Regions from separate parts of the Pseudomonas sp. LBUM1641 genome, predicted to be linked through region 2. Evidence: predicted binding sites of a transcription regulator. Region 2 holds the regulator's gene; each other region holds the start of a gene.

Region 1 (7,334 bases), 2.4 Mb from region 2:
CAAGTTGCTCTACCGCACCAGCCGTGCGGTGGAGCCCACCGACGCGGGCGTGGTGCTCGCGGAAAAACTCAGTGCCGGCTTCGCGACGATTCAGGACGGCCTCGATACCCTTGAACTGTACCGCGAGGCGCCGATTGGCCGGCTACGCCTGAACGTGTCACGGGATGCGGCGGTGTTGCTTGTCTCGCCAATCCTGGGTGAGTTCACCCGCGCTTACCCACAATTGCGCCTGGACGTGATGATTGATGACCGCATGCTCGACATCGTCGCCGAAGGCTACGACGCGGGTATCCGCTATGGCGCCACGGTGCCCCAGGACATGGTGGCTGTGCCGCTGACGGGCGAGCTGCGCTGGATCATGGTCGCTTCCCCGGCGTATCTCAAGCAGGCCGGAACGCCTTCGGTACCCAAGGACTTGCTCACGCACTCCTGCGTGCGCATGTACCTGGGCGACAAGACTACCTACAAGTGGGAGCTGGGCAACGGCACTCGCCAGCAACGCCTCGACGTGCCCGGCCACTTCAGTGCGGCTGACACCCAGACCATCGTCGACGCAGCGCTGCAAGGCGTGGGCATCGCCTATTGCCTGGAGAATCGCGTGCTGTCGGAGCTGGCAGACGGCCGCCTGGTACAGGTGTTGCCCGACTGGGTCTGCATCGGCGCGCCGCTGTGCATGTACTACCCCAGCCGCCGGCAGTCGCAGCCGGGGTTGCGGCAACTGATCGACATGATCCGTCTGAAAACCACCGGCTCGCCGTGGCTGGAATCACATTGAACCTGTGGCTCGCCGTGGTCCTCAAACCGGGATAGACCACGGCCTGGTGCACGCTCGATGACTTTTATTTTATGGATGGCCGTACTCGGCGCGGTATTGCTCATCCTCGCCCTCGCCTCCTCCTATCTGCGCTGGATGCCCGTCACCACCTCGGCTGTCTGCCTGCTGCTGGGTATCTGCATTGGCCCGTTGGGCATGGACCTGCTGCACCTGGACATAAAGGCCTCAGCCCGTTGGATGGAACACCTGACGGAAGTCGCTGTGCTGTTTTCGCTGTTTGTCAGCGGGCTCAAACTGCGCCTGCCACTCAAGCACCGAACCTGGCGCATTGCGTTTGGCATGGCCGGGCCGGTGATGCTCTTGACCATCCTCGGCACGTGCCTGGTGCTGCATTGGCTGCTGGGGTTGTCGTGGGGCGTTTCGCTGCTGGTGGGGGCGATTCTGGCACCCACCGACCCAGTGCTCGCAGGCTTGGTTCAGGTGAATAACGCTCAGGACTATGACTCGCTGCGTTTCGGCCTCTCGGGCGAAGCAGGCCTGAACGACGGTACGGCCTTCCCGTTCGTGATCTTTGCGCTGATCTTCATGCAGCACGGCGGCTTCGACGGTGACTGGCTGGGCGGCTGGGTCCTGAAAAACCTGCTCTGGGCCGTACCTGCCGGGCTGCTTGTGGGGTACTGGATGGGACGGGGCATCGGTCGCATCACCCTGAAGATGCGGATCACCAATGCCGACAGCACCCTGTCTCCCAATGACTACCTGACGCTGGCCCTGATCGCCCTGGCCTACGTGGTGGCCGAAGCCATCGGCGGCTACGGTTTTCTGTCGGTGTTTGCCGCCGGCCTCGGACTGCGCCAGGCCGAGTTCAAGTCCACCGGCAACTCACAAACCCCGGCCGAACATTTGGCCCAACCGGTGGTTGGCCACATGGAAGTAGAGCCGGAGCATGCGTTGCATGGTGACGTCGGGCAACTCCAAGACACGCAGATCGCCGCCGGGGTAATGATGGGCGACATGCTCGCCTTTGGCGGCCTGGTGGAGCGTTCGATGGAAGTGTTCCTGGTGACCCTGCTGGGCGTGGTGCTGGTCAGCCATTGGGACTGGCGGGCACTGGCGGTGGGCGCGTTGCTGTTTTGCGTGATCCGTCCCCTCAGCGTGCTGTCGATACCCTGGGGCACCCTGCTGAATCGCCATCAGCGCGGGCTGGTAGGCTGGTTCGGAATTCGCGGGATCGGCAGCATCTACTACCTGTTCTATGCCATCAACCATGGGCTGGTGGGCACCAGCAGCGCGGTGGCGGTGAACCTGACGCTGTCAGTCATTGCCCTGAGCATCGTCGTTCATGGTCTCAGCACGCAGCCGATGCTGGTGTGGTATGAACGGCGAGCCCAGGCACAACAATGACGTCTACTCCTGGTTTTCGGTGTTGCCGACGTCGGCGGCATCATCCAGGTCGTTAAGCGGTACTTCTGCATCATCCATCAATGAACCCGGGTCTTCATTGCCCGGGTCATTGAGTTCATCGTCTTCGTCTATTTCAACTGACATGACCGTCTCCTCTAACCGCCTTGGGTATCGATATCGGCATCGGTTTCAGGCTTGGGCTCGCGCTCGGGCTTGAAGTCTGGACTGTAGTCGTTTTCCTTGGCCTTTGGGTCGCTGGCCGGCTTCGGGTCTTTCGGTGCGTCGGCTGCAGTGCCTGGCGCCGGTTCGCCACCGTCGATGGCAGGATCGTTACGGTTGCTGGTTTGCGGGTCGTTGTCTGTGCTCATGGCTCACCTCTGTTGGAAAACGCAGACTGCGTAAAGGTAAGGTCCTTTGCGGGTGGGTGAAGTTCCAATTGCTTATGAGCCAGGATTGTCCACCTGGATATAGAACGCATAGGCCCCCAGGATCACCCAGAACACCATGAACAGCCACGGCGCGCGCATCGAGAACAACAGCGACTTGCGATAGCCCTTGTGGGACGACTCCATCTCGGAAAACAGCGGCGACTCATCATAGGCCATGCCCATCACCGGCTCGCTGCGCAGCAATTCGCTCTGCTTGTAGTGCCAGTGATCGATGATGTCGTAGGCCGCCCGAATCCCCGGCCAGGCGTTGAGGGAGCTGAGGATGCCCAGCAGCGCGAGGAATACCGGCACCACCAGGGTAAACAGCTTGCCCCATTCCGGATTGAGGTTGCCCATGCCGGAAACGAAGGCGATCACCAGGAACGACTGGGCCGTGAGGTAGGCGTCGGTGCGGTTGGCGAGGATGCTGGTTTCGTACTGGATCTCGCGCCGGTAGAAATCGAGACGGTCTTTGGGCGAACCGAAAATCTTCGCGTTGTGTTCGCTGTGGTCCGTCAGGTTCGATTCCGGGGTGTCGGGTGAAATGATTCTGGGCACATCCGTGCTCCGTGCTGGACTGAGACCCTTTAGAAGAATCAGGCCGGCGCGAAGTTCAAGTTTGTTCATGCGCCAATTTGGGGCGCACCCCGCCCCCTGTAGGAGCAAGCTTGCTCGCGAAGGGCGTCAACGATAACGCTGGCATCCTGACTGAACGTGCTGTTCTCAGGTTTTTCGCGAGCAAGCTCGCTCCTGCAGGGGTTTCGGCACAGGCATTGCTTTATCCATTCATCTGCCCAAATACAGGAGCAATCGTTACCCCTCGACCCAGAGCCCACCCAAAAAGAAAGTAAGGACCAGGTCTGCTGGCACCATCAGCCACGGGCTCATAAAAAAATGCGTTTTCTAAAGCGGCAGTGCCACCCATCAGCATTTCCCCGGGCACTGACAAGGTACTGGAATGGCTCGATCTTTCTTTGATGAAATGAATGACGCACAAGGCGTTTGCCGTGCGCACTATCAGGAATTCTCCCGCTGGCTGGCCAATACGCCGCCAGAACTGCTGGCCCAGCGCCGCCGTGAAGCCGACCTGCTGTTTCACCGTGCCGGGATCACCTTCACCCTGTATGGCGACGAGCAAGACACCGAGCGCCTGATCCCCTTCGACATCATCCCCCGCAGCATCCCCGCCAGTGAGTGGAGCGTCATCGAACGCGGCTGCATCCAGCGGGTGAATGCGCTGAACATGTTCCTCGCCGACATCTACCACGACCAGCGCATCATCAAGGCCGGGATCATTCCCGCCGAGCAAGTCCTGGGCAACGAGGGTTACCAGAAAGCCATGGTTGGCCTCGACCTGCACCGCGATATCTACTCGCATATCTCCGGGGTCGACCTGGTGCGCGATGGCGACGGCACCTACTACGTGCTTGAAGACAACCTGCGCACTCCCAGCGGCGTGAGCTACATGCTCGAAGACCGCAAGATGATGATGCGCCTGTTCCCGGAGGTGTTCGCCAAGCAACGCATCGCCCCGGTGGACCACTACCCCAACCTGCTGCTCAAGACCCTGAAAAGCTCCAGCCGCCTGGACAACCCCAACGTGGTGGTGCTGACGCCGGGCCGCTTTAACAGCGCGTTTTTTGAACATGCGTTCCTGGCCCGGGAAATGGGCGTGGAACTGGTGGAAGGCGCCGACCTGTTCGTGCATGACCTCAAGGTATTCATGCGCACCACCGATGGGCCCAAGGCCGTTGATGTAATCTACCGTCGTATCGACGACGCCTTCCTCGACCCGCAAGCCTTCAACCCCGACTCGATGCTCGGCGTGCCCGGCCTGGTCGCGGCCTATTGCGCGGGCAATGTGGTGCTGGCGAATGCCATCGGCACTGGCGTAGCGGATGACAAGTCAATCTACCCATATGTGCCGGAAATGATCCGGTTCTACCTGGACGAAGAGCCGATCCTGCAAAACGTGCCGACCTTCCAGTGCCGCAAGCCGGATGAACTGTCCCACGTACTGGCGCACCTGCCGGAACTGGTGGTCAAGGAAACCCAGGGCTCAGGCGGCTACGGCATGCTGGTGGGCCCCGCTTCCACCGCGGCCGAGATCGAGGACTTCCGCCAACGCATCAAGGCCCGTCCCCACGCCTACATCGCCCAACCGACCCTGAGCCTGTCCACCTGCCCGACCTTTGTCGAAAACGGCATCGCGCCGCGACATATCGACCTGCGGCCCTTCGTGCTCTCGGGCAAGGAAACCCGGCTGGTGCCCGGTGGCTTGACCCGTGTGGCACTGCGCGAAGGCTCATTGATCGTCAACTCGTCGCAAGGCGGCGGAACCAAGGACACCTGGGTGGTGGAGGGCTGAGTATGCTGAGTAGAACCGCCGCAGATCTGTATTGGATGTCCCGTTACCTGGAGCGCGCCGAGAACCTGGCCCGCATGCTCGAAGTCAGTTATTCATTGTCTTTGATGCCCCAGGCCGGGCGCAGTGACGGGCTCGACGAGTTGGCCATGTCGCTGCTCAGCAGCGGCACCCTGGAAAGCTACCTCGAGCGCCATAAGCAGTTGGACGCCGAGCGCATGTTGCACTTTTTCGCCCTAGACGAGGAAAACCCGGCCAGTATCTACAACTGCCTGCGGGCTGCTCGCGGTAATGCCCATGCCGTACGCGGACGGATCACCGCCGACATGTGGGAAAACCTCAACGCCACCTGGCTGGAGATGCGCAGCATTGCCGCCGGCGGCCTGGCGCGCCATGGCATCAGCCACTTTTGCGACTGGGTGAAGCAGCGTTCGCACCTGTTTCGTGGGGCGACCTCCGGGACGATTATGCGCAATGACGCGTATCGGTTTATCCGGCTGGGCACGTTTGTCGAGCGGGCGGATAACACGTTGCGCCTGCTGGATGCGCGGTACGAGATGTTTGGCGAGGAGTCCGAAGAGGTCAGCGACCTTTCGGCACGCGGCTATTACCAGTGGAGTGCGCTGCTGCGGGCATTGTCGTCGTTCGAGGCGTATACCGAGCTGTACCCGAATGCGTTGAACGCGCGGTCGGTGTCGGAGTTGCTGCTGTTACGCAGTGATGTACCGCGCTCGCTGCATGCGTGTATTGAAGAGTTGAGCCATATCCTGGCGGACTTGCCGGGAAGTTATGGGCGCACGGCCCAGCGTTTGGCGGCCGAGTTTGAGGCGCGGCTGAGGTATACCGGGATTGATGAGATTCTGGAGGACGGGTTGCACAGCCGCCTGACGGATTTTATCGATACGGTGCGGGAGTTGGCGCGGGCGATTCACAGCTCGTACCTGGAAGTCGTCTGATGTGCGACTCAATCATATAACTGTCATTTTGGATCATTGATCCGGCCTTGGTGCCGCTCTTATGTTGGTGGGGTGCAACGCCCCGCCAATCATAAGAACAGGTGCCGATGATGTCCGACGAATTGAAGTTATCTCCGCAAGCTGCCCACAGCCTCAAGCGCTGGCACGCCATGCTCGTTGCCGGTGACCTCAAGGCCCTCCCCGAATTACTGGCCCCCGACGCAGTCTTCCGCTCGCCCATGGCCCACACGCCCTACCCCGGCGCGCCTGTGGTGTCGATGATCCTTAACACCGTGTTCAAGGTATTTGAAGACTTCACCTACCACCGTGAGCTGGCGACCGCCGACGGCCAAAGCGTGGTGCTGGAATTCAGCGCGCGGGTGGGTGACAAGCAGCTCAAGGGCATCGACTTGATACGCTTTAACGAACAAGGGCAGATCATCGAGTTTGAAGTGATGATCCGCCCCTTGAGCGGGCTGCAAGCCCTGGGTGAGGAAATGGGCCGGCGCCTGGCGCCCTACCTGGCCAAAGTGTAGGAGCGAGCTTGCTCGCGAAAAATCTGAAGGCGCCGCTCCTATCCAGACAGCAAGCGTTATCGTTAACGACCTTCGCGAGCAAGTTCGCTCCTACTGGTTTTTTACCAGCACCGGTTCTGCGCGGTATTGGTCGGGGAACAGTTTTTTCAGCTGTGCCACCTTGGGCAGGTCGTTGATCACGATGTAGGGGTAGGACGGGTTTTCCGTCAGGAAGTCCTGGTGGTAGGACTCCGCCGGGTAGAAGGCTTTGCCCGTTTCGATCTGGGTCACGATCGGCTTGTCGAAGGCTTTGACGGCGTCGAGTTGGGCGATGTAGGCCTGGGCGACTTTTTGCTGTTCGGCGTTCTGGGCGAAGATCGCCGAGCGGTACTGCGTGCCGCTGTCCGGGCCCTGGCGGTTGAGTTCCGTGGGGTTGTGGGCCACCGAGAAGTAGATCTGCAGCAGCTTGCCGTAGCTGACCTTGCTCGGGTCGTAGGTCACAGCGACGGATTCGGCATGGCCGGTATCGCCGCCGCTGACGCTGTCGTATTGGGCGGTGCTGGCCGCGCCGCCGTCATAGCCGGAGACGGCGTTCTTCACTCCTTGCACATGCTGGAATACGCCCTGCACACCCCAGAAGCAGCCGCCGGCAAACACCGCGGTTTGCAGGTTGTTGGAGTCAGCCGGCAGGTCCATGGCCGGTGGCGCAATCACCACCGCGTCGTCTGACGGGCCGAAGGAGAACGCCGAGCTGTGACCGACAAAGGCGGCGAACGCAAGGGCTGGTAAGTACTTAATCAGTTTCATCTCAGTCACTCCGAAACATCAGAATAAACACGGTCAATTGTGGGAGCTGGCTTGCCTGCGATGGCGGTGGTGAATTCAACATCG
Region 2 (7,334 bases):
AAGCCATCGACGAACAGTTGGGTGGTTTCGATGCGTTCAAAGACGCCTTCACCAAAGCGGCCTTGACCCGTTTCGGCAGTGGCTGGGCGTGGTTGAGCGTTACCCCGCAAAAGACCCTGGTGGTGGAAAGCAGCGGCAACCAGGACAGCCCGCTGATGAACGGCAATACGCCGATCCTCGGCCTGGATGTTTGGGAGCACGCTTATTACCTGCTGTATCAAAACCGCCGTCCGGAATACATCAATGCTTTCTACAGCGTTATCAATTGGCCTGAAGTTGCCGGACGCTACCAGGCTGCGCTGGGCTGAAACTCCTCTATAACAAGATCTAAGGCCGACTATGGGCACTGAAACACTGGCGATCAGCAGCGTGCGAATGTTTCGCTATGCGTTTGGCTCGCTGCTGCTATTGGCAGGAACTGCATTGCTGGTGGCCCAAGGGCTGGCCTGGCTGGACCTGGAACCCCGCATCCTGCGAGCCTTGGAGGGTGGCGCCATTTGCGCGCTTGGCACTGCCTTGGGCGCCGTGCCGGTACTGGTGATTCGCCGGATGCCATTGGCGGTGAATGACACGCTACTCGGTTTCGGTGCCGGGGTGATGCTGGCGGCGACCGCGTTTTCGCTGATCGTACCGGGTATCGCGGCGGCAGAAAGCCTGGGGCTGACGCCTTGGGCCGCCAGCGGCTTGATCAGTTTCGGCATCATGCTGGGCGCCTTCGGGTTGTATCTGGTGGATCGCAAGGTCTCCGGCGCCAGCCCGGAAATGCTGGTGGGGAGCCCGGAGCATCCGGTGATACCACCGCGCATCTGGCTCTTTGTGTTCGCCATCATTGCCCACAACATTCCCGAAGGCATGGCGGTGGGGGTCTCGGCGGGCGGTGGTATGCCTGACGCTGACAGCTTGGCCATGGGCATTGCCTTGCAGGATGTGCCGGAAGGCCTGGTGATTGCGTTGGTGTTGGCCGGCGCGGGTATGTCGCGGGTCAAGGCGTTCCTGATCGGCGCGGCGTCAGGCTTGGTAGAGCCGGTGTTTGCGGTGCTGTGTGCCTGGCTGGTAAGCCTGGCGGAGGTGCTGTTGCCGTTGGGGCTGGCACTGGCGGCAGGGGCGATGCTGCTGGTGGTGACTCACGAAGTCATTCCCGAGTCGCGGCGCAATGGCCATGACAAACTCGCCAGCTTGGGGCTGTGTATCGGGTTCTGTTTGATGATGGTGATGGATACAGCATTGGGGTGAAGCCGCATCCGGCTTCACTCGGTCACATGAAGGCGGGATTACTCGCCTTCGTCGAAGTAGTTATTGATCAACTTCACCAGCGCATCCATCGCTTCCTGCTCTTGCTCGCCTTCGGTCTTCAGATGAATCTTCGTGCCCTTGCCTGCAGCCAGCATCATCATGGCCATGATGCTTTTGCCGTCGACCATGGATTCGGGGGTGCGTCCCGCGCGAATCTGGCAAGGGAACTGCCCGGCGACGCCGACGAACTTGGCCGAGGCCCGGGCGTGCAGGCCCAGCTTGTTGATGATTTCAATTTCCAGAGCGGGCATCGCGGAGGTGTTCCTTTCAGCTGAGGTCGCGGTGGCGAACCTGGACGTTCTTGAGGGTTTGTTGCAGCACCTGGCCCAGGCGTTCGGTCAGGTAGACGGAACGGTGGTGGCCGCCGGTGCAGCCAATGGCGATGGTGACATAAGCCCGGTTGCTCGCCGCAAAACGCGGCAGCCACTTGAGCAGGTAGCTGGAGATGTCCTGGAACATTTCTTCCACATCCGGTTGCGCCGCCAGGTAATCGGCCACCGGTTGGTCCAGCCCGGACTGATCGCGCAGTTCCGGCTTCCAGTACGGGTTGGGCAGGCAGCGCACATCAAACACCAGGTCGGCATCCACCGGCATGCCGCGCTTGAAGCCAAACGACTCCACCAGGAAAGCGGTGCCCGGCTCCGGCTGATTCAGCAGTCGCAGCTTGATCGCATCCCGCAGTTGATACAGGTTCAGGCTGGTGGTGTTGATCTTGAGGTCGGCCAGGTCAATGATCGGCCCCAGCAGCTTGGTCTCGTCCTCGATGGCTTCGGCCAGCGAACGATGCGGGCTGCTCAGCGGGTGGCGTCGACGGGTTTCGGAGAAGCGCTTGAGCAGCGTTTCTTCATCGGCGTCCAGGTACAGCACATCACAATGAATGTGCTTGGCCCGCACTTCTTCGAGCAGTTCCGGAAAGCGGGTGAGGTGGCTGGGCAGGTTGCGGGCGTCGATCGATACGGCGACCAGCGGTTGCGCCAGCTCAGTGTGAATCAGTGCGCGTTCCGCCAGTTCCGGCAGCAGGCCAGCGGGCAGGTTGTCGATGCAATAGAAGCCGTTGTCCTCAAGAACATTGAGAGCCGTGCTTTTACCTGAGCCGGAACGGCCGCTGACGATGATCAAACGCATGATTACTGCCCGTTTTGTTCATCCAGGACAACCTGATAGAGCGCCTCATTGCTGGGGGCACTGCGCAGTTTGTCGCGTACTTCTTTGCGGTCGAGCATGCTGGCGATCTGCCGAAGCAGTTCCAGGTGCGCATCGGTGGCGGCTTGCGGGACCAGCAGTACAAACAGCAGGTCAACCGGGGCGCCGTCGATGGCGTCGAAATCGATAGGGGCGTCCAGGTGCAGCAGGGCGCTGACTGGTGACTCACAGCCTTGCAGGCGGCAGTGAGGAATAGCGATGCCGTTGCCAAAGCCGGTCGAGCCGAGCTTTTCACGGGCAATCAGGGCCTCGTACACAGCTTGCGTATCCATTTCGGGCACTTCGCGGCCGATCAGGTTGGCAATTTGTTCGAGGGCGCGCTTTTTACTGCCGCCCGGCACGTTCACGAGGGAACGGCCGGGGGTCAGGATGGTTTCAAGTCGGATCATGGGTGGGGAGTGTTAGCGGCCAGTGCCTTGAAGAAGGCTCTGCTGCTTTTCCTTATGCTTTTTAAGTTGGCGGTCAAGCTTGTCTGTGAGCAAGTCGATTGATGCATACATGTCTTCATGTTCGGCATTGGCGACCACTTCGCCACCAGGTATCTGAAGTGTCGCTTCAATTTTCTGCTGAAGCTTGTCGACCTTCATGATGACCTGCACGTTGGTGATCTTGTCGAAATGGCCCTCAAGCTTCCTCAGCTTCAGCTCGACGTATTCGCGCAATGGAGGGGTGACTTCTACATGGTGTCCACTGATGTTGACTTGCATACAGCTTCTCCTTCGTTGCCAGTGCATAAAGCGACGGGTAGGAGTACCCGCCACTGGAACGCTATGGCCCGCCCGTCACATCAAACGTTTACGCTCGCTGGAAGGCGCGATCCCAAGGGACTCGCGGTACTTGGCGACGGTTCGACGGGCGACCTGAATGCCTTGTGCCTCCAGTAAACCAGCGATCTTGCTGTCACTCAACGGCTTTTTCTGATTTTCCGCGGCAACCAGTTTTTTGATGATCGCGCGGATCGCCGTGGACGAGCATTCGCCGCCTTCGGAGGTGCTGACGTGGCTGGAGAAAAAGTATTTCAGCTCATATATACCCCGTGGGGTATGCATGAATTTCTGCGTGGTCACCCGGGAAATCGTTGATTCGTGCATGCCCACCGCCTCGGCGATGTCGTGCAGTACCAGCGGCTTCATCGCTTCATCGCCGTATTCCAGGAAGCCGCGCTGGTGCTCGACGATCTGGGTGGCGACTTTCATCAGGGTTTCGTTGCGGCTTTGCAGGCTTTTGATGAACCAGCGGGCTTCCTGCAATTGGTTGCGCATGAAGGTGTTGTCGGCGCTGGTGTCGGCGCGGCGTACAAACCCTGCATATTGCGGGTTGACCCGCAGGCGCGGCACCGATTCCTGGTTCAGCTCCACCAACCAGCGTTCGTTGTCCTTGCGCACGATCACGTCGGGCACGACGTATTCGGCTTCGCTGGACTCGATCTGCGAGCCCGGGCGCGGATTGAGGCTCTGCACCAGCTCGATGATCTGGCGCAGGTCATCTTCCTTGAGCTTCATGCGGCGCATCAGCTGGCTATAGTCGCGGCTGCCCAGCAAGTCGATGTAGTCGGTGACCAGGCGCTGCGCTTCGGCCAGCCATGGAGTCTTGGCCGGCAATTGGCGCAGTTGCAGCAACAGGCACTCGCTGAGGGTGCGGGCGCCGATGCCGGCGGGCTCGAACTGCTGGATGCGGTGCAGGACGGCTTCGATTTCGTCCAGTTCGATGTCCAGTTCCGGGTCGAAGGCCTCGAGGATCTCCTCAAGGGTCTCGTCCAGGTAGCCCTGATTGTTGATGCAATCGATCAGGGTCACGGCGATCAGGCGATCGGTGTCGGACATCGGGGCCAGGTTCAGTTGCCAGAGCAAATGGCTCTGCAGGCTCTCGCCGGCGGACGTGCGGGTGGTGAAATCCCACTCGTCATCATCGTTGCTCGGCAGGCTGCTGGCGCTGGTCTGGTAGACGTCTTCCCAGGCGGTGTCCACGGGAAGCTCGTTGGGAATGCGTTCGTTCCATTCGCCTTCCTCAAGGTTATCCACCGTAGGGGCGGTTTCCTGATAGGAGGGTTCCTGTACGTCGGGGTTGGGCTTTTGCTCGATGTTGTCGGCCAGCGGGTCTGCATTATCGAAGTCGTCGCCTTCTTCCTGGCGTTCGAGCATCGGATTGGACTCCAGGGCCTCCTGGATTTCCTGTTGCAGGTCCAGGGTCGACAATTGGAGCAGGCGGATGGCCTGTTGCAGCTGCGGTGTCATCGTCAGCTGCTGGCCCATTCTCAGGACTAGCGATGGTTTCATGGCAGGGGCTTAACACCTTATTCGCCGGCGCAATGCGCCATCCACGACAGGGCGCGTGAGCGCCAAACATAAGCAAATTATATGCCTGATATCGGGGGCTTTGCCTAGAGCGCGGTAACAATAAAAATACTGATGTTTTTATTGACTACCGCGCTCCATGGCGAATGGCCTGATACCACCGTGTTTACAGGCGGAACTCGTGACCCAGATACACTTCCTTGACCAGTTCGTTGGCCAGGATAGTGGCGGAGTCACCTTCGGCAATCAGCTGTCCATCGTTAACGATATAGGCGGTTTCGCAGATATCGAGGGTCTCGCGGACGTTGTGGTCGGTGATCAATACACCGATGCCCTTGGCCTTGAGGTGATGGATGATCTGCTTGATGTCACCGACCGAGATCGGGTCGACACCGGCGAAGGGTTCGTCCAGCAGGATGAACTTCGGCGCAGTGGCCAGGGCGCGGGCGATTTCCACACGACGACGCTCGCCGCCGGAAAGGCTCATGCCGAGGTTGTCGCGAATGTGGTTGATGTGGAATTCCTGCAGCAGGCTTTCCAGCTCTTTCTTGCGCCCGGCGCGGTCGAGTTCCTTGCGGGTCTCGAGGATGGCCATGATGTTGTCGGAAACCGACAGCTTGCGGAAGATCGATGCTTCCTGGGGAAGATAGCCGATACCCGCCTGCGCACGACCGTGCATAGGCTGGTGGCTCACGTCCAGGTCGTCGATCAGGACGCGGCCTTGATCGGCCTGCACCAGACCGACGATCATGTAGAAGCAGGTGGTCTTGCCGGCACCGTTGGGGCCGAGCAAGCCGACGATCTGCCCGCTGTCGATCGACAGGCTGACATCGCGCACGACCTGACGGCTTTTATAGGCCTTGGCCAGATGCTGGGCTTTCAGGGTTGCCATTAATTCGCCTTCTTCGCGTCAGGTTTCGGCGCCGGCTGGGCTGCGCCCGGTTTCTGCTTCGGCTGGATAACCATGTCGATACGCGGCTTCGGCGTGCTGATTTTCGAACCGGTGGCACGACCGGCCTGGGCAATCTGCTTCACCGTGTCGTAGACGATTTTCTCGCCGTCGGTGGTGTTGCCGTCATTGATCACGCGGGCCTGGTCGATCAGCACGATACGGTTTTGCTGGGCGTGGTACTGGATCGTCTTGCCGTAGCCTTTGACCGGTGTAGGGTCGCCGACTTTCTGCAATTGTTCAAAGTACGCCAGGTTGCCGACCGAAGTGACCACGTCGATATCGCCTGCGGGGGTGCGAGTCAGTGTCACGGTATTACCCGTCACTTTCATCGAGCCTTGGGTGATGATCACGCTGCCGGTGTAGGTCGCGATACCTTGCTTGTCATCCAGCTGCGCATCGTCAGCCTGAATGTGGATCGGTTGCTGGCTATCGTTCGGCAGAGCCCAGGCGCTCACGCTTCCCAGTGCTGCGCCCAGGCCGAGCAAAATAGGGAGGGTTTTAACGAGCCTCATACTGTCCTCTTACGTTCGATAGCAGGTGTATCCTGCTTTCTTTCAAATACGCTTTCATTCCCTTGCCAGTCGATACACCGCCAGCGCCGTCAATTCTAACGTCTTGCTCGGTCTGCGCATATTGCTTCTGTGGGAATACGGTCATGCGACTGCTGGTAATAATGGTCTGGCGGTCCTTGGCGTCGGTACGGGCTACGCGAACCGAGTCAATCAATTCCACTTGGGTGCCGTCAGGGTTGACTTCGCCACGCTCGCTGGTGACGTGCCACGGAAATTCGGCACCGCGATACAGGTTCATGTCCGGCTTGGTCAATAAGGTGACCTCGGATGCCTTCAAGTGTTCGACCTTGTCAGAGGTCATTTCATACTGAACCTTGCCATCCGGCAGGTACTGAATGCTGTGGGCGTTGATGGCGTAATAGTCGATAGCGCTCTCGTCAACCTGGGCAACAGGCTTGTCGAGGAAGCGCTCCGGGCTGATATTCCAATAACCGACCGCGAGAAAAACCGCGGCGATGACTGCAAGTATCAGGAAATTGCGAATCTTTTTACTCAGCATAAAACGCTCTATAGGTAGGCGGCGTGGGCCGCTTCAAGGCTGCCTTGGGCGCGCAGAATCAGTTCGCAGAACTCACGGGCGGCGCCTTCGCCGCCACGGGCGGTGGTTACACCATGGGCGTGTTCGCGAACGAACGCCGCGGCATTGGCCACGGCCATGCCCAGGCCGACCCGGCGAATCACCGGCAGGTCGGGTAAATCGTCACCCAGGTACGCAACCTGCTCATAGCTTAGGTTGAGTTGGCCAAGAAGCTCGTCCAGAACCACCAGTTTATCCTCGCGGCCCTGATACAGGTGAGGAATCCCCAGGTTTTGTGCGCGGCGTTCCACAACTGGCGTCTTGCGACCGCTGATGATGCCGGTTTGCACGCCCGCCGCCATCAGCATCTTGATGCCCTGGCCGTCGAGGGTGTTGAACGTCTTGAATTCGCTGCCGTCTTCCAGGAAGTACAGGCGGCCATCCGTCAGCACTCCGTCGACGTCGAAAATCGCCAGCTTGATGTGCTTGCCCCGTTGCAACAG
Region 3 (7,334 bases), 770 kb from region 2:
TACCCGCGCCGCACGCCTTGCCCCGGTGGTGGACATGGCCGAAAAAGCTGAAAAAACCGCCGTCCAGCGCCTGGGTTACTTCCAGGGCCAGGTTCGCCTGGCGGAAAGCAAGCTGGGCGACCTGGAACGCTTTCGCGGCGAGTATCAGCAACAGTGGATCGAGCGCGGCAGCAAGGGCGTCTCCGGCCAATGGCTGATGGGCTACCAGGGCTTCCTCAATCAATTGGAAACCGCCGTCGGCCAACAGCGCCAGAGCCTGGCGTGGCACCAGGCGAACGTCGACAAGGCCCGCGACAGCTGGCAACAGGCCTACGCCCGGGTCGAAGGCCTGCGCAAACTGGTGCAACGCTACATCGACGAAGCCCGCGCACTGGAAGACAAGCGCGAGCAGAAACTGCTTGATGAGCTGTCCCAGCGCCTGCCGCGTCAGAGCCAGTATTAACCGCGCCGCAACCCCCTGTAGGAGCGAGCTTGCTCGCGAAGGTCGTCAACGATAACGCGGGGCAATCAGGATTTACGCGCTGGTCTTGCGTTCTTTGCGAGCAAGCTCACTCCTACATGGATTTGCCCACTTCCCCATCACCTGCTAAACCTTGTTGCACATTGCCAATGACAAGGAAGCAGTCGTATGTCAGTCGAATCAGAAGTGTCCCTGGATGGGAAGAAAGCGACGATCACCGTTAAGGGGCGATTCGATTTCGGTAGTCACCAGGCTTTTCGTGATGCCTACGAAAAGTTCTACAAGGTGCCCGAGATCTACGTGGTGGACTTGAAGGAAACCACCTACATGGACAGCTCGGCCCTGGGCATGCTCCTGCTGCTGCGGGACCATGCCGGGGGTGACAATGCCGAAGTGCAGGTGGTCAACAGCAACTCCGACGTGCGCAAGATCCTCGCCATCTCCAACTTCGACAAACTGTTCGATCTCACTTGAGCGTCCTGGCCCCGGTCCTTGAGGCGCTGACGGTATTGATCGCGGAAGACAGCGCCGCCGATTTGCTATTGCTGTCGAGCATCGTGCGCCGTCAGGGCCACCAGGTACTGACCGCCAGCAACGGTGAGGAAGCTGTGGAAGTGTTCATCCGCGAGCGGCCGCAATTGGTGTTGATGGACGCACTGATGCCGGTAATGGACGGCTTCGAAGCGGCCCGGCAGATCAAGCAACTGGCGGGGGAGGCGCTGGTGCCGATCATCTTCCTGACTTCCCTGCGCGAGAGCGAAGCCCTGGCCCGGTGCCTGGATGCCGGCGGCGACGACTTCCTGGCCAAACCCTATAACCAGGTGATCCTCGCGGCGAAGATTAACGCCATGGACCGCCTGCGTCGCTTGCAGGCCACGGTGTTGCAGCAGCGCGACCTGATCGCCCGGCACCACGACTATCTGCTGCAGGAGCAGCGGGTCGCCAAGGCGGTGTTCGACAAGGTCGCGCATTCCGGCTGCATCAATGCCGCGCCGAATATTCGCTACGTGCAATCGCCCTACGCGCTGTTCAACGGTGACCTGTTGCTGGCTGCCTACACGCCATCGGGCGATATGCATGTGCTGCTGGGCGACTTTACCGGTCATGGTTTGCCGGCGGCGGTCGGCGCGATGCCGCTGGCGGAAGTGTTCTACGGCATGACTGCCAAGGGTTACGGCCTGGCGCAGACCCTGCGGGAGATGAACGCCAAGCTCAAGCGCATCCTGCCGGTGGACATGTTCTGCTGCGCCACCTTGCTATGCCTCAGCGCCCAGCGCCGCGCGGTGGAAGTGTGGAACGGCGGCATGCCCGAGGGTTATGTGCATGACCTCGCCACCGGCAAGCGCACGCCGCTGGTGTCGCGGCATTTGCCGTTGGGCGTATTGGCGGCCGAGGCGTTTGATGACCGCACTGAAGTCTGGCCGATGGCGCTGGGCGACCGGGTGTTTCTACTGTCGGATGGCGTGCTGGATACCGCTGATGTCCATGAGCAATTGTTTGGCGCCGAGCGTTTGCAGCAGGTGTTTGAGGCCAACCGTGAGCCGGACCGGTTGTTCGAGGAGATCGAGCAGGCCCTGGCGGCTTTTCGTGGCGAGGTGCGCGATGACGTCAGCATGGTGGAGATCAGCCTGCAGGCGGGTGAGCCCTTGCGTTCGCCGTCGGTGGTGTATTCCGACAGTGGCCAGTCGTCGCCGCTGGATTGGTCGGTGAGCTTTGAGTTTCGTGCCGAGACGCTCAAGTCCTACAACCCTTTGCCGTATTTGTTGCAGCTGCTGTTGGAGATCCACGGGCTGCGGGAGCAGAGCGGGGCGTTGTATAGCGTGATGGCTGAGTTGTATTCCAATGCACTGGAGCATGGGGTGCTGGGGCTGGATTCGCGGCTCAAGCGTGATGCTCAGGGGTTTGCGGCGTATTACCGTGAGCGTAATGAGCGGCTGGCGCGGTTGGACAGCGGGTTTGTGCGGGTGCACCTGGATGTAGTGCCGACCGGGGAGGGTGGTTGTCTGACCTTGCGGATCGAGGACAGCGGGCCGGGGTTTGATGTGGAGGCGGTGCTGGCCAGGCCGCTGGATGTTGACCGTCTGTCTGGTCGGGGGTTGAGCCTGGTGCGGCAGTTGAGCAGCCAGGTAGGCTGGTCGGACGGCGGGCGGTGTGTGTGCGTGGAGTTTTCATGGAAGGCTCTGGCATAATCCGCCGATTCTTGATCAAGGAGCGAACAAGTGGCAGAGATTCATCTGGACCCCGATGTGCTGACTGGCTTGCAGGAGGTCATGGAGGGTGAGTATCCGAAGTTGCTCGACACGTTTCTCGATGACTCGCAGAAGCGGGTAGAGGCGCTGCGCAGGGCTCGTGATGATGCCAAGGCGTTGGGGCGGATTGCGCATAGCTTTAAGGGGAGCAGCGGTAACCTTGGGGCGGTGCGGTTGGCTGAGCTTTGTCAGTTGCTCGAGGATACGTCGGCCAAGCCTGTGCATGCGGACCTTGGGGGGTTGGTGGACGAGATTGACCAGGAGTTTTCGCTGGTGCGGCCGTTGTATGAGCATGAGCGGGGGCGGTTTCAGCTTTGACGCTTTTGGTGTGTATATCCGTTATTTGGGTAACGGCGGCTTATGGTTCCGCTCTTACAGCGGGTCACTTTTGAAAAGCCGGAATGCCGGCCCAGTCAAAAGTAACCAAAACGCTCTGCCCCGCCTGTCGGCGCCTCGCTGTGGCTCGGCGTTCCCTCACTCCGGCATTGCTCCGCGGGTCGCCGCGACGGGCCATCCATGGCCCGGCGCGGGTAAACCGGCGTCCTGCCGGTTTACCCGCTCCGCAATACCTGCGTTCGGCCTCGGGCTGAATGGGGCAGTCAGATCAAGATCAAAAGCAAGAGCACAGCGGCCTACAGGCCGGCTTGAGTGTTAGAAGCAGAGGCAAGATCCAGAGCGAAAGCAGGGCTGCTTTTCTGTGGGAGCGGGCTTGCTCGCGAAAAACCTGAGGGCGCCGCGCTCATTCAGGATGCCCGCGTCATCGTTAACGACCTTCGCGAGCAAGCCCGCTCCCACATTTGGACCGTGCCCGCTTCTGGTTTTGCTGTTGCTGTTGCTGTTGCTTCACCACACTCAAGCCGGCCTGTAGGCCGCTGTGCCCTTGATCTGCTTTTGATCTTGATCTTAGGCGCCCCGTTAAACCACGCTGGCCGAACGTAGGCAGTACGGAGCGGGTAAACCGGCAGGACGCCGGTTTAGCCGCGACGGGGCAGGGACGCCCCGTCGCGGCGGCCCGCTTCGTGCTGCCGGAGTGAGGGCACACCGAGCCTAGGCGAGGTGCCGAGTGGTGGGGCAAGAGCCTTTTGGTTACTTTTGGGCTCCTTTCAAAAGTGACCCGCTGTAAGAGCGGAACCCATACAAGCCATCCCCCAAATAACGGATATACACCCCCAAACCAAAACCTGGCCCAACTCTTGCTCTACCTCCTGTAACCGCACCCTCGACCCCTGTGCGGCGGAGACTCTTATCTATGGCAATCACCCCGAATTCGCTCCTGCAGGCGGCCCCAGCGGCCAAGCCTCAAGCGCCCGCTGCCAATCCACCGGCAGTGGCTGCGGACCCGCGGGACAAGGCCCCGGGCTTCGCTCAGGTGTTCGCCAAGCAAGCCCCCGCGCCCTCGGCAAAACCCACCGACACCACCACCAAATCGACCCGCGACAAACCTGCGGACGCCAGCACCAAGCCCGCCGCCAACAACGACAAGCCTGCCGCCGGCACTCCATCAGTTGCCGATAACGGCAAGACTTTGCCTGCCACCCCGCCGGCCAAGTCCGACACCCCGGACACCACCGCCAAGACCGACGACCCGGCCCCGGCAGACGACCCAACCCTGGCCCAGCAACCCCCGGTCGACCCAGCCGTCGACCCGGCGCTGATGGCCGCGGTAGTGCCTGTCCCGGTACCCGCAACGCCAGCACCCGTCGAAACACCGGCACCGGTCGCGGCGAAAGATGACAAGTCCCCGCCAGTAGTAGCGCCACCCTTGGCCGCTACCGACGACGCCAAGCCGGCCTTCGACCCAGAAGCCGACCCGCTGGACGCAATGCCCGCCGTACGCCTGGCCATGGAACAGGGCGGTCACGTGTCCGCCAGCAGCCAAACGCCAGCCAAAGGCACGCCGGCCCCGACCCAGGACCAGCCAACGGCCGCGCAAAACTTCGCCACTGGCCTGGCCAGCATGGTCGACCAGCAAGCGACCAAGGACAGCACCGACCAGGGCGGCGACAAAGCCTTCACCGGCCTGATCGATGGCGGCCTCAAAGACCTGAAAGACGCCCGCAGCGACACCCGTGTCGACGATTTCGCCAACCGCCTCGCCGCGCTGACCCAGGCCGCCACCCCGAAAACCGCAAATGCCCTGCCACCGGTGGCCAACGCACCACTGGCCATGCACCAGAGCGGCTGGACCGACGAGGTGGTAAACCGGGTCATGTACCTGTCCAGCGCCAACCTCAAGTCGGCAGAAATCCAGCTGCAACCGGCTGAGCTGGGTCGTTTGGACATCAGTGTGAAAATGTCCGCCGATCAACAGGCGCAGGTCACCTTCATGAGTGGTCATGCGGTGGTTCGTGAAGCACTGGAAAGCCAGTCAGGCCGCCTGCGGGAGATGTTTGCCCAGCAGGGCATGGGCCAGGTCGACGTCAACGTGTCCGACCAGTCCCGTGGCTGGCAGGGTCAGCAGGGCCAGGACCAACAACAGCAGAACCAGGCACGTGGCGTCAGTGGCAGTGGCGGGCGGGGCGATGGGGCTGATGGGGGTGGCATCGGTGAGGTGGCTGAAGTTGCCGCGCCGGTGTTGCAGTCAGTGATTGGCTCCAGCGCCGTGGACTATTACGCCTGATCCAAAGCCTGGCGATGATCGAAATGTGGGAGCGGGCTTGCTCGCGAAAGCGGTGGATCAGTCACCTTTTTATAGACTGACCCACCGCTTTCGCGAGCAAGCCCGCTCCCACATTGGTTTTGCAGTGTCGGCGAAACCGTGATCAAACAGACAACTCTGGCATAACACTTGCTCTTGCCTTTCCCCAGAACTATGAATCCCTGAATAGTGACGGATTATTGGCATGGCGAAGAGCGACGACGTAGCAAAACCACCCGCAGGCAAGGGCAAGCTCAAGCTTATCCTGCTGATTGTCCTGGCCTTGTTCCTGGCGATTGGCCTGTCCGTGGGGGCTACCTGGTACTTCATGCACAGTGCCCAGAGCAAACCGGCCGCGACGGCCGAGGTCAACCCTAACGTCAAGCAACCGGCAATCTTCGAGCCGATGCTTCCGGCGTTTGTCGCCAACTTCAATCAGAACGGCCGTCAACGCTACCTGCAGGTGAGCATTACCCTGCTGGCGCGGAACCAGGCAGACCTGGATGCCCTCAAGGTGCACATGCCAGTGATCCGCAACAACCTGGTGATGCTGTTCTCCGCACAAGGCTTCGACACCCTCGCCACTCCGGTGGGCCAGGAAATGCTGCGCCAGAAGGTCACTGCCAGCGTGCAGGAAGTGGCCCAGAAGGAAGTCGGCAAACCGGTGATCGAGCAGGTGCTCTTCACTAATTTCGTATTGCAGTAGGATCACGACATGGCCGTGCAGGACCTGCTGTCCCAGGATGAAATCGATGCGCTGCTCCACGGCGTCGACGATGGTCTGGTACAGACCGAAATGGCTGCCGAGCCCGGCAGCGTCAAAAGCTACGACCTGACCAGCCAGGATCGCATCGTCCGTGGACGTATGCCGACCCTGGAGATGATCAACGAGCGTTTCGCCCGTTACACCCGCATCAGCATGTTCAACATGCTGCGCCGCTCGGCGGACGTGGCGGTGGGCGGTGTGCAGGTGATGAAGTTCGGTGAATACGTGCACTCGCTGTACGTGCCCACCAGCCTCAACCTGGTCAAGATCAAGCCGCTGCGCGGCACCGCGTTGTTCATCCTCGACGCCAAGCTGGTGTTCAAGCTGGTGGATAACTTCTTCGGCGGTGACGGTCGTCACGCCAAGATCGAAGGCCGTGAATTCACCCCGACTGAATTGCGCGTGGTGCGCATGGTGCTGGAACAGGCCTTCATCGACTTGAAGGAAGCCTGGCAGGCGATCATGGAAGTCAATTTCGAGTACATCAACTCGGAAGTGAACCCGGCCATGGCCAACATCGTCGGCCCCAGCGAAGCCATTGTGGTCTCCACCTTCCACATCGAACTCGATGGTGGCGGCGGCGACCTGCACGTCACCATGCCGTACTCGATGATCGAGCCGGTGCGCGAAATGCTCGATGCGGGCTTCCAGTCCGACCTCGACGACCAGGACGAACGCTGGGTCAAGGCCCTGCGCGAAGACCTGCTGGACGTCGACGTACCCCTGAGCGCCACCGTGGCCCGTCGCCAGTTGCGTTTGCGGGATATTTTGCACATGCAGCCGGGGGACGTGATTCCCGTCGAACTGCCGGAAGAACTGATCATGCGCGCCAACGGCGTGCCGTCGTTCAAGGTCAAGCTCGGTTCTCACAAAGGCAACCTCGCGTTGCAAGTGATTGAGCCGATCAACCGTCGCTGATCCACACTAATTTCTGCTCCGCCGAGGACATGTAATGGCTACTGAACACGAAAACACTTCCGCCGAAGACCAGGCCCTGGCTGACGAGTGGGCGGCTGCGCTGGAAGAAACCGGCGATGTCGGCCAGGACGATATCGACGCGCTGCTGGCGGCCGATGCGGCCACCGCACCGGTGGGCAACCGCCTTCCCATGGAAGAGTTCGGCAGCGTGCCGAAGAACAACGAGCCGGTGACCCTGGACGGTCCGAACCTGGACGTGATCCTCGACATCCCGGTGTCGATCTCCATGGAAGTCGGCAGCAC

Evidence for each region. Region 2 encodes sigma-54, which starts transcription at its own class of promoters, with help from an activator protein. Its sites were predicted from a motif close to ANTGGCATNNANNTTGCTNT; they were not measured.
Region 1: ACA046_RS16305 (circularly permuted type 2 ATP-grasp protein) is a predicted target of sigma-54. The motif match lies at 3,368-3,387, and genes of this name have one in related genera.
Region 3: ACA046_RS23970 (flagellar hook-length control protein FliK) is a predicted target of sigma-54. The motif match lies at 3,890-3,909, and genes of this name have one in related genera.

What each region holds. Positions count from the first base shown of each region.
Region 1 covers NZ_CP166815.1:3,582,428-3,589,761, reverse strand. Annotated here, with positions in the region: gene ACA046_RS16330 (LysR family transcriptional regulator) at 1-775, shown strand, start outside; gene ACA046_RS16325 (cation:proton antiporter) at 833-2,179, shown strand; gene ACA046_RS16320 (hypothetical protein) at 2,183-2,323, opposite strand; gene ACA046_RS16315 (hypothetical protein) at 2,335-2,547, opposite strand; gene ACA046_RS16310 (hypothetical protein) at 2,620-3,165, opposite strand; gene ACA046_RS16305 (circularly permuted type 2 ATP-grasp protein) at 3,566-4,975, shown strand; gene ACA046_RS16300 (alpha-E domain-containing protein) at 4,978-5,928, shown strand; gene ACA046_RS16295 (nuclear transport factor 2 family protein) at 6,039-6,464, shown strand; gene msrA (peptide-methionine (S)-S-oxide reductase MsrA) at 6,555-7,250, opposite strand.
Region 2 covers NZ_CP166815.1:6,010,451-6,017,784, reverse strand. Annotated here, with positions in the region: gene ACA046_RS27710 (superoxide dismutase) at 1-308, shown strand, start outside; gene ACA046_RS27705 (ZIP family metal transporter) at 340-1,233, shown strand; gene ACA046_RS27700 (HPr family phosphocarrier protein) at 1,272-1,544, opposite strand; gene rapZ (RNase adapter RapZ) at 1,561-2,418, opposite strand; gene ptsN (PTS IIA-like nitrogen regulatory protein PtsN) at 2,421-2,885, opposite strand; gene hpf (ribosome hibernation-promoting factor, HPF/YfiA family) at 2,898-3,203, opposite strand; gene ACA046_RS27680 (RNA polymerase factor sigma-54) at 3,279-4,772, opposite strand; gene lptB (LPS export ABC transporter ATP-binding protein) at 4,957-5,682, opposite strand; gene lptA (lipopolysaccharide transport periplasmic protein LptA) at 5,682-6,254, opposite strand; gene lptC (LPS export ABC transporter periplasmic protein LptC) at 6,241-6,813, opposite strand; gene ACA046_RS27660 (KdsC family phosphatase) at 6,822-7,334, opposite strand, start outside.
Region 3 covers NZ_CP166815.1:5,238,603-5,245,936, reverse strand. Annotated here, with positions in the region: gene fliJ (flagellar export protein FliJ) at 1-442, shown strand, start outside; gene ACA046_RS23985 (STAS domain-containing protein) at 629-934, shown strand; gene ACA046_RS23980 (ATP-binding SpoIIE family protein phosphatase) at 931-2,649, shown strand; gene ACA046_RS23975 (Hpt domain-containing protein) at 2,680-3,027, shown strand; gene ACA046_RS23970 (flagellar hook-length control protein FliK) at 3,959-5,329, shown strand; gene fliL (flagellar basal body-associated protein FliL) at 5,553-6,053, shown strand; gene fliM (flagellar motor switch protein FliM) at 6,063-7,031, shown strand; gene fliN (flagellar motor switch protein FliN) at 7,066-7,334, shown strand, end outside.